2 regions of the Lysobacter sp. CA196 genome follow, and region 2 is predicted to be linked to the other one. Evidence: riboswitches for the same ligand, from Rfam matches in the RefSeq annotation. Region 2 holds a riboswitch; the other holds the start of a gene.
What was found. Region 2 has a riboswitch for cobalamin ahead of metE (5-methyltetrahydropteroyltriglutamate--homocysteine S-methyltransferase). Riboswitches for the same ligand answer to the same signal wherever they lie in the genome.
Positions count from the first base shown of each region.

Region 1: linked by a shared signal. The riboswitch ahead of ACTOWK_RS21420 (CoA-acylating methylmalonate-semialdehyde dehydrogenase) and the one ahead of metE (5-methyltetrahydropteroyltriglutamate--homocysteine S-methyltransferase) in region 2 are both predicted to bind cobalamin.

Region 1 is NZ_JBQJIN010000036.1:17,086-21,206, reverse strand. Features, by position in the region: gene ACTOWK_RS21425 (acyl-CoA dehydrogenase family protein) at 1-674, opposite strand, end outside; gene ACTOWK_RS21420 (CoA-acylating methylmalonate-semialdehyde dehydrogenase) at 686-2,200, opposite strand; cobalamin riboswitch at 2,339-2,558, opposite strand; gene ACTOWK_RS21415 (hypothetical protein) at 3,111-3,356, shown strand; gene ACTOWK_RS21410 (Vps62-related protein) at 3,818-4,121, opposite strand, start outside.
Region 2 is NZ_JBQJIN010000024.1:65,080-69,200, forward strand. Features, by position in the region: gene metE (5-methyltetrahydropteroyltriglutamate--homocysteine S-methyltransferase) at 1-1,906, opposite strand, end outside; cobalamin riboswitch at 2,112-2,318, opposite strand; gene ACTOWK_RS18310 (hypothetical protein) at 2,338-2,508, shown strand; gene ACTOWK_RS18315 (hypothetical protein) at 2,637-3,761, shown strand; gene ACTOWK_RS18320 (TonB-dependent receptor) at 3,897-4,121, shown strand, end outside.

The sequences.
Region 1 (4,121 bases), on a different contig from region 2:
ACGCGCACATTGTCGAACACCACCCCGCGCGTGGGCTGGCTGTTCCAGCCGAGTTTTTCTTCCTTGCGCCCATAGGCGATGCCGGCGCTGTCGGCCGGCACCGCGAAGGCGCTGATGCCGCGCGCGCCGTCGCCGCCGGTGCGCGCCATTACCACCAGCATGTCGGTGGCGCCGGCCCCGGAAATGAAGGCCTTGGCGCCGTTGATGACATATTCGTCGCCGTCGCGCTCGGCGCGGGTGCGCAGCGAGGCCGCATCGGAACCGGCGCCGGGTTCGGTCAGGCAGTACGAGGCCAGGCATTCGCCGCTGGCGAGGGCAGGACCCCATTCGTCGCGCAGGGCGGGGGACGCGTGCGCGGTCAGCATCCAGGTGGCCATGTTGTGGATGCTGATGAACGCGGCCGTGGACGGGTCGAGCGCAGCCAGCTCCTCGAACACGACCACCGCGTCGAGCCGGGTCAGGCCCGAGCCGCCGGCAGCTACGTCGACGTAGAGGCCGCAGAAACCGAGTTCGCCGGCCTTGCCGATGACCTCGCGCGGGAAGATGGCTTGCGCGTCCCAGTGCGCTGCGTGCGGCGCCAATTCGGCCAGGGCGAAATCGCGCGCGGCTTCGCGATAGGCGAGTTGGTCTTCGCCGAGCTGCGGTGGCGGTGGACTGACCGCCTGCAGGTTCATGACGGCGGCCATCACTTCAGACTGATCGTGGTGTTGACGCCGTGGCCGAGCGTGTCGTCGTCGAACCAACGCGCGGTGACCGTCTTGGTCTGGGTGTAGAACATCACCACTTGCTTGCCGTAAGGGCCGAGGTCGCCGAGCTTGGAGGCGCGCGAGCCGGTGAACGAGAACAGCGGCACCGGCACCGGGATCGGCACGTTGATGCCGACCTGGCCGACGTCGATCTCTTCCTGGAAGCGGCGCGCGGCGGCGCCGGACTGGGTGAAGATCGCGGTGCCGTTGCCGTTCGGATTGGCGTTGATCAACTCGATCGCGGCGTCGAGCGTGTCGACGGCCAGCACGATCAGCACCGGGCCGAAGATTTCCTCGTCGTAGATGCGCATGCCGGGCTTGACCCCGGAGAAGATGGTCGGGCCGACGAAATTGCCGCGCTCGTAACCCGGCACCGACGGATTGCGGCCGTCGAGTTCGAGCCTCGCGCCTTGCTCGACACCGGACGCGATCAGGCTTTCGACGCGTTCGCGCGCGGCGCAGGAAATCACCGGGCCGACATCGGTGCCGGGTTCGGTGCCGGCATTGACCTTCAGCGTGCGCGCCTTGGCGACCAGCTCGGGAATCCAGGCCTGGGCTTCGCCGACCAACACGGCGGTCGAGGCGGCCATGCAGCGTTGCCCAGCCGCGCCGAAGGAAGCGCCGGCGAGCGCATTGAGGGTTTGCTCCTTGTTGGCGTCGGGCAGCACCACCGCGTGATTCTTCGCGCCCATCATGCACTGCACGCGCTTGCCCGCCAGCGAAGCGCGGTTGTAGACATGGGTGCCGACCTGGGTCGAACCGACGAACGACACCGCCTTGATGTCGGGGTGGTCGCAGATCGCATTGACCACGTCTTCGCCGCCGTGCACGACATTCAGCACGCCCCTCGGTACGCCGGCCTGCAGCGCCAGTTCGACCAGGCGCATGGTCACCAGCGGGTCTTGTTCCGACGGCTTGAGCACGAAGGTGTTGCCGGTGGCGATGGCCATCGGGAACATCCACAACGGAATCATCGCGGGGAAGTTGAACGGGGTGATGCCGGCGCAGACGCCGAGCGGTTGCAGCAAGGTGTAGGTGTCGACGCCGTTGGCGACGTTGTTGGCCAGCTCGCCGAGTTGCAGGTTGCCGATCGCAGCGGCGTGCTCGACCACTTCCAGGCCGCGGAACACGTCGCCCTCGGCATCGGCCAGGGTCTTGCCCTGTTCGGCGGTGAGGATGGCAGCGAGCTCGCCCATGTGCTCGCGGATCAGCTGCTGGTACTTGAGGAAGATGCGTGCGCGTGCGCCGATCGGGGTCTTGCGCCAGCTTTTGAAGGCCTGCTGCGCCGAACGCACCGCAGCGTCGACTTCGTCCGCGGTCGCGAACGGCACGCGCGCCAGCACCGTCTGCGTGGCCGGATTGACCACGTCGCGCCATTGTTCGGACCGGGATTCGACGAACGCGCCGTCGATCAGCAACTTGACCGTCGCGACTTCGGTCGCGACGCGATTCATATCGTTCATTGTTTCAGCTCCGTGTCGCTCACCCGCGTGACGGGGATTGCGGAGCAAGACAAGTCGGTTCCACGCAACGGACATCGCGTCGAGCCAGCCCGTCCGGTTGCCCACCGCAACACCCGAGGACGGCATCGCATGCGATGCCCGCCACTGGCCGGTCTCCGGGCTTGCGAGCGATGCGCTCGATCCGCATCACCCCGACACCTTCCCGCGAAATCGCAGTGGTATTGAGTCGGGTGTTCTCGCCTACCGTTGCGGGGGCAGCGCCGGAATGGAGTCTGTCGACTCGCACCGGCTTCCCGTTTCACCCTGCTCGCCGGTACGGCGGCAGGACACCTGTGGCCGGCGGAGTGTAGGCGCCGGATCGCATGCGGACAAGCTGCGCTGCGCAAAGCTGCGCGCTCGCTCGCACGATGACCTCGTCGAATTCGTCCGGTGCCGCATTCATCTTGTCGTCGGCGTGCTCTGCCACGCGTCGTGCATCGCACCGCACCGCGGCGAATGGAATGCGGGGCGATGCGTTTATCGCCGGACTGCGCCGATCGGCGCAGTTGACCATGCTTCGCGCATCGACCGAGCTGCGTATCGCCATCTCGCAAGCCGCCGCCTGTGCTCGGTCGGACACGAAACGTCGAGCGTCGATCGATACTGTGATGGGCGGCGGATATTCCGTGCAGCGATGCAGGCGAAATGGCTGGTGCGGCGGGGATGGCTGCAGCAGGGGCAAATTCGACAGGCGCGCGGGACCGCGATGGGGAGCATCGGCGGCGTTCGCTCGGCTGGCGTCGGCTGAGGTTGGGACTGGACCTGCATGAATCCGGCGCGGGACTGCGACCGGGGTGACATTCTCAGGTCATTGCAAGATCATGGCGTAAGCGCAATACCTATCTCCGAGGAGCAGTACCCGATGGTCGATCGCGAACGACGCGGAACCGGGCAGACCAGCACGGTGGCGCTGCGCGCCGGGCTGACCCCGGAGCAACGGGACGCGTTGACGACTCTGGAACATTTCCGTTGGGAGCTGCGCTTCGTGCGCCGGCCGCTGTTCCGGGAACCGATCCCGGTGGTGTTCCATCCCGATGGCGAGCGTTATGCGGTGTTGGAGGCGGATGGGTCGCTCAATGAGAACCCGGGGTTCGAGATACGCCGCTGAGGAGTGATGGGGACAAGGATCGGGCTGAGCGACGGTGCGCAGCACTGTAATGTCCTGACGCCTGCAGGGCCTGTCTGTAGGAGCGGCGTGAGTCGCGACCGCGGGACGCGCTGCGGCGACAACGCCGATGTCGCCCATCGAAGCGGTGTCCTTTCGCGGGGGTAGGAGCGGCGCAAGCCGCGACCGCGTTCTTTCGATCTTGCGGCGTATCGCTCACGCAAGATCAAGATCAAGATCAAACGCCAAAAGCTTCCGCCACTTTAGTGGCGGAAGCTCTTCGCGTTTGATCTTGCTTGAGAGAGGCGCCGCGAGGCCATTGCGACGCGGTCGCGACTTGCGTCGCTCCTACCCCGCGAAAGGACGCCACTTCGATGGATGGCGTCGGCGCTGTCGCATCTGCGCATCCCGCGGTCGCGACTTGCGTCGCTCCTACAAAGGGGGGCATGCCTCCGCCCCCGCGCTCAGCGCGGGAAGAAGAACGGCGGATACGGACCGTAGAAGGGGAAACCCGGTTTCTCGTCGATCGGCTGCAGCGACGGGTCGGCGTCGCCGGCGACGATCGGTCCCTTGTCGGCCGACGGTCCGGTCGGGCCGGTGGTCTCGCCGATACCGAATTCCTGGCCGCTGCCGCGTTCGCCCCACAGCACGTGGCCGCCATACCACTCCTGCGTGGTCACATCGATGGCCGGCTGGCCGGCCAGGTCGAAGCGCACGCCGCCGGTCTCGGCGGAATCGTTGATGCCGGGCGCCTTGGATTTCCAGGAG
Region 2 (4,121 bases):
CATCGCCGACGCCGCTGGCGGCGAGGCGGAAGCTTTCGCCGGCCCAGGCCAGGTAGGCCGGCCAGTCGGCGCGACGCAGCGGCAGGCCTTCGCGCAGGGCCGGCTCGTCGATCTGGACGATGGCGATGCCGGCCGCTTCCAGGTCCAGCACTTCCTGGCGCAGGGCCAGGGCGATCTGGCGGCAGCTGTCGGCGCGCGGCTGGTCGTCGCGGACGAAGGACCACTGCAGGATGGTCACCGGCCCGGTCAGCATGCCTTTGACCGGGCGCTGGGTTTGCGCTTGCGCGTAACGGGTCCAATCGACCGTCATCGCCCGCGGCCGGACCACGTCGCCGAACAGCACCGGCGGCTTGACGCAACGCGAGCCGTAGCTCTGCACCCAGCCGTGGGCAGTGAAGGCGAAACCGTCGAGTTGCTCGCCGAAGTACTCGACCATGTCGTTGCGTTCGAACTCGCCATGCACCAGCACGTCGATGCCCAAGGCCTCCTGCTCACGCAGGCACAGCTTGGTCTCGTTCTCGAGGAAGCCGCGGTAGGCCGCGTCGTCGATCTTGCCGGCCTTGTGCTCGGCGCGCGCGCGACGCACTTCGGCGGTCTGCGGAAACGAGCCGATGGTGGTGGTCGGGAACAGCGGCAGGCCGAGGCGTTGCGCCTGCACCTTCGCGCGCTGCGGGTAGGGCGAGGCGCGCCGGGTCATCGCCGGTTCGACCGCGGCCAGGCGCTTGCGCACCTCGGCATTGCGCAGCAACGGCGAGGCCAGGCGCGCGGCGCGCGCGCTGGCGGCGGTGGCGAGGTCGCGGTTGGCGTCGGCGCTGCCGGTAAGGGCATCGGCGAGCAGGCGCAGCTCCTCGATCTTCTGCCGCGCATAGGCCATCCAATGGCGCAACGGCGCGGGCAGCTTGCGTTCCAGTTCCAGGTCGGTCGGCACGTGCAGCAGCGAGCACGACGGCGCCAGCCATTGCGCGCGATCGCCGGCGCGGCGGGCGAGGCTCAGCGCGGCGTCGAGATCGGCGCGCCAGATGTTGCGGCCGTCGACCACGCCGAGGCTGAGCACGCGGTCGTCCGGCAACAGCGGCAGCACGCTTTCCAACTGCTGCGGCGCGCGCACCAGGTCGACGTGCAGGCCTTGCACCGGCAGGCGCGCGGCGAGCGCGGCGTTGTCGCCGAGGCCGCCGAAGTACGTGGTCAGCAGGCGCTTCGGTGCATTGGCATCGGCCAGCGCGGCGTAGGCGCGGCGGTAGGCGTCGCGGTCGGCGTCGTCGAGGTCGAGCACCAGCGCAGGCTCATCGAGCTGCACCCACTCGGCGCCGGCGGCCTTGAGCTTGGCCAGCAATTCGGCATAGGCCGGCAGCAGGGCATCGAGCAGCTCGCGCGGGTCGCCGCCGTCGCTGCGTTTGCCGAGCTTGAGGAAAGACACCGGGCCGAGCAGCACCGGCCGCGCCTCGATGCCGAGCGCGCGCGCCTGCGCCAGTTCCGCCAGGGGCTTGTCGCCGCGCAGGGCGAAACGCTGGTCGGGTTCGAACTGCGGCACCAGATAGTGGTAGTTGGTGTCGAACCACTTGGTCATCTCGAGCGCGTGCAGGTCGCGACGGCCGTCCTGCAGGCCGCGGGCGAGGGCGAAGTAACCGGTCAGCGGGTTTTCGTCGTAGACCTCGCGGTATGGCGCGGGGATCGCGTCGAACAGCACGGCGGTGTCGAGGACGTGGTCGTAGAGGGAGAAATCGTTGCACGGCACGACGTCGGCGCCGGCTTGCCGCGCGAGCCGCCAATGGCGTTCGCGCAGGCCGTGGGCGGTGTCGTGCAGCGCCTGGGCCGGCGTGTCGCCTTTCCAGAACGATTCGAGGGCCAGCTTGAGCTCGCGCCGCGCGCCGATGCGCGGAAAGCCGAGGTGGGTGACGCTGATCATGATGATTACCTGCGATGCGTGGGCATGGCGCAGGGCAACGAAGGAGACCACGGCTGCGCCGGCCCGACGCTCGCGCGCCCGGCTTCGCCACACCCCTTGGTGTCGACCTTCGCCCCCGCGGGCGAACCGGCGCGCACGACGCGGCCTGCGCCGGGACGGGCCCGGACGCAGCGCCGACACCTTGCGGGCCGGAGTCGGACGGAAGGCGAGCCTTCCGGTCATGGCAGGTCTTCGGGCTTGGGGCATGGAGCACGAGGCGCCTCCTACTGTCCGTCGCTTCCCGGGATCGCTCCCAGTGCCTGACGAAGTTCGTTCCCTATACCGCTGCGGGGCAGCTCCGGAATTGGACGTGGCGTCCGCACCGGATTCCCTCTAACCGCCGCCGGCGCGAACCGGGGCGATTTGTCACATCGCTTCATCTGCATAAAGCGATGTTCACCATCACGCCGCCAAGCTACGCAGCGCGACCGGCGAAGTCAATCGCCGCGATCGCGATGCGTGGACCCGGTTTGCGATTTGTGGCCGCTGCCGCCGGCCTCGCCGTGGCGGGTATTTCCCCGGCTGCCGTTCATGCGCCGCCGACGATGATGGCGTCACGCTGAGCGCCGCGTTCGCCATGACCTCCTGCCGTTGAGCTTGGTGGGGCCTGGGGCTAACGTTGGCGCTGTGGCGACGATGCGCGGCGCAGGTCCAGGACGGCCTGCGCGATCCCGAATCCGATGGGTGAAACATGCTTTTCAGAAGGACGTTTGCGCTGACCTTGTGCCTGCTCGGACTGGCGGCTTGCGGGAGGGATTCCGCCGCGCCGCCGCCGGCGAGCGCCGAGGCGGTCACCATGGGCAGCCAGAACGAGTCGCCCAAGGTCGCCGCGGCGGACCCGTCGAGCGAGACCGACATCCTGCAAGGCACGTATTGGCCGCCGGCCAAGCTCGACGGCGGCGTGGCCAAGATCAGCTGCGAATACGACTACCCGCGTTTCGGCGACGGCGAAGCGTTGACCGCGCTCGACTTCTTCAGCCTGGTCGACGCCTTGTCGCCGTGCCAGGCCAGCGGCGTGGTGCGCCTGCACTACCAAGGCAAGATCGGCGCCGGCTTCACCGCGCTGGTGCAGCGCGTCGCCGCGATGGCCACGCGCATGGAAATCCAGACCCGCATCCTCGACATCGACTCCAGCGGCGGCCACGTCGAGGAAGCGATCCGCGCCGGCGACTCGATCGCCGAATCGGGCTGGGCGATCTGGGTGCGCGACGACTCGGTCTGCCACAGCGCCTGTGTGCTGGTGCTGGCGTCCGGCGACACCCGTTCGATCGAGGGCAAGGTGGGCATTCACCGGCTGATGCGCGACCGTTCGACCGCGACCTCGCGCGCCGAACTCAGCCGCGAGCTCAAGGCGATCAACCAGCAGGTGCGCGATTATCTGGAACGCAACGGCGTCGCCACCGGTGTCGCCGACCTGATGATGACGATCGCCAACCGCGACTTGCGCGTGTTGACCGAGGACGAGCTGAAGCAATTCGGTCTCGACGGCACCAACGCCGCCCAGGACGACCTCGACCGCATCCGCCTGACCCGCAAGTGCGGCGAAGACTTCGTCCGCCGCCGCGAAGCCTTCCGCCGCGATTTCGATGCCCAGTGCATGGCCACCGGCAAGAACTTCGCCTCCATGCCGGAATGCGCGAAGGCCTTGCAGAAGCAGTTCGGTTTCCCCGACGAGACCTGCCCCTCCGACAGCCCGGCCGACCTGTACGCCCGCGACCTGCGGCGCCTGCCGCTGCTGGACGACGAGGACACCGATGCCGACGCGCCGGCCACGGCGGCCGCGGCGAAGAAGCGTTCCAACAAGAGCGCCGAATAACTCCGCCGGTTCGAAGAGGGCCGCAGCGGCGTCGCACCTTGCGGTGATCGCGGGCGACGGCGAGAATCGGCGCCCCTGTCATAGCCAGAGCCCCTGCGGTCTCAAGCCAGACCCCGTCACGCAGGAGCTGTGCCCATGCCTTCATTCCTCCGACCGGCGCGTCTCGCGCTGGCCTTGCTGCCGCTTTGCCTGGCGCCGTTGCACGCAGTCGCGGCCGATGCCGCAGCCGATGCGGCAGCTGATATGGACGTCCACCAGCTCGACCAGATCCAGGTGCTCGGCAAGGCCGGCCCGAGCTTCGGCGCCGAGCGCAGCCGCAGCGCGACCAAGACCGACACCGCGCTGGTCGAGATTCCGCAG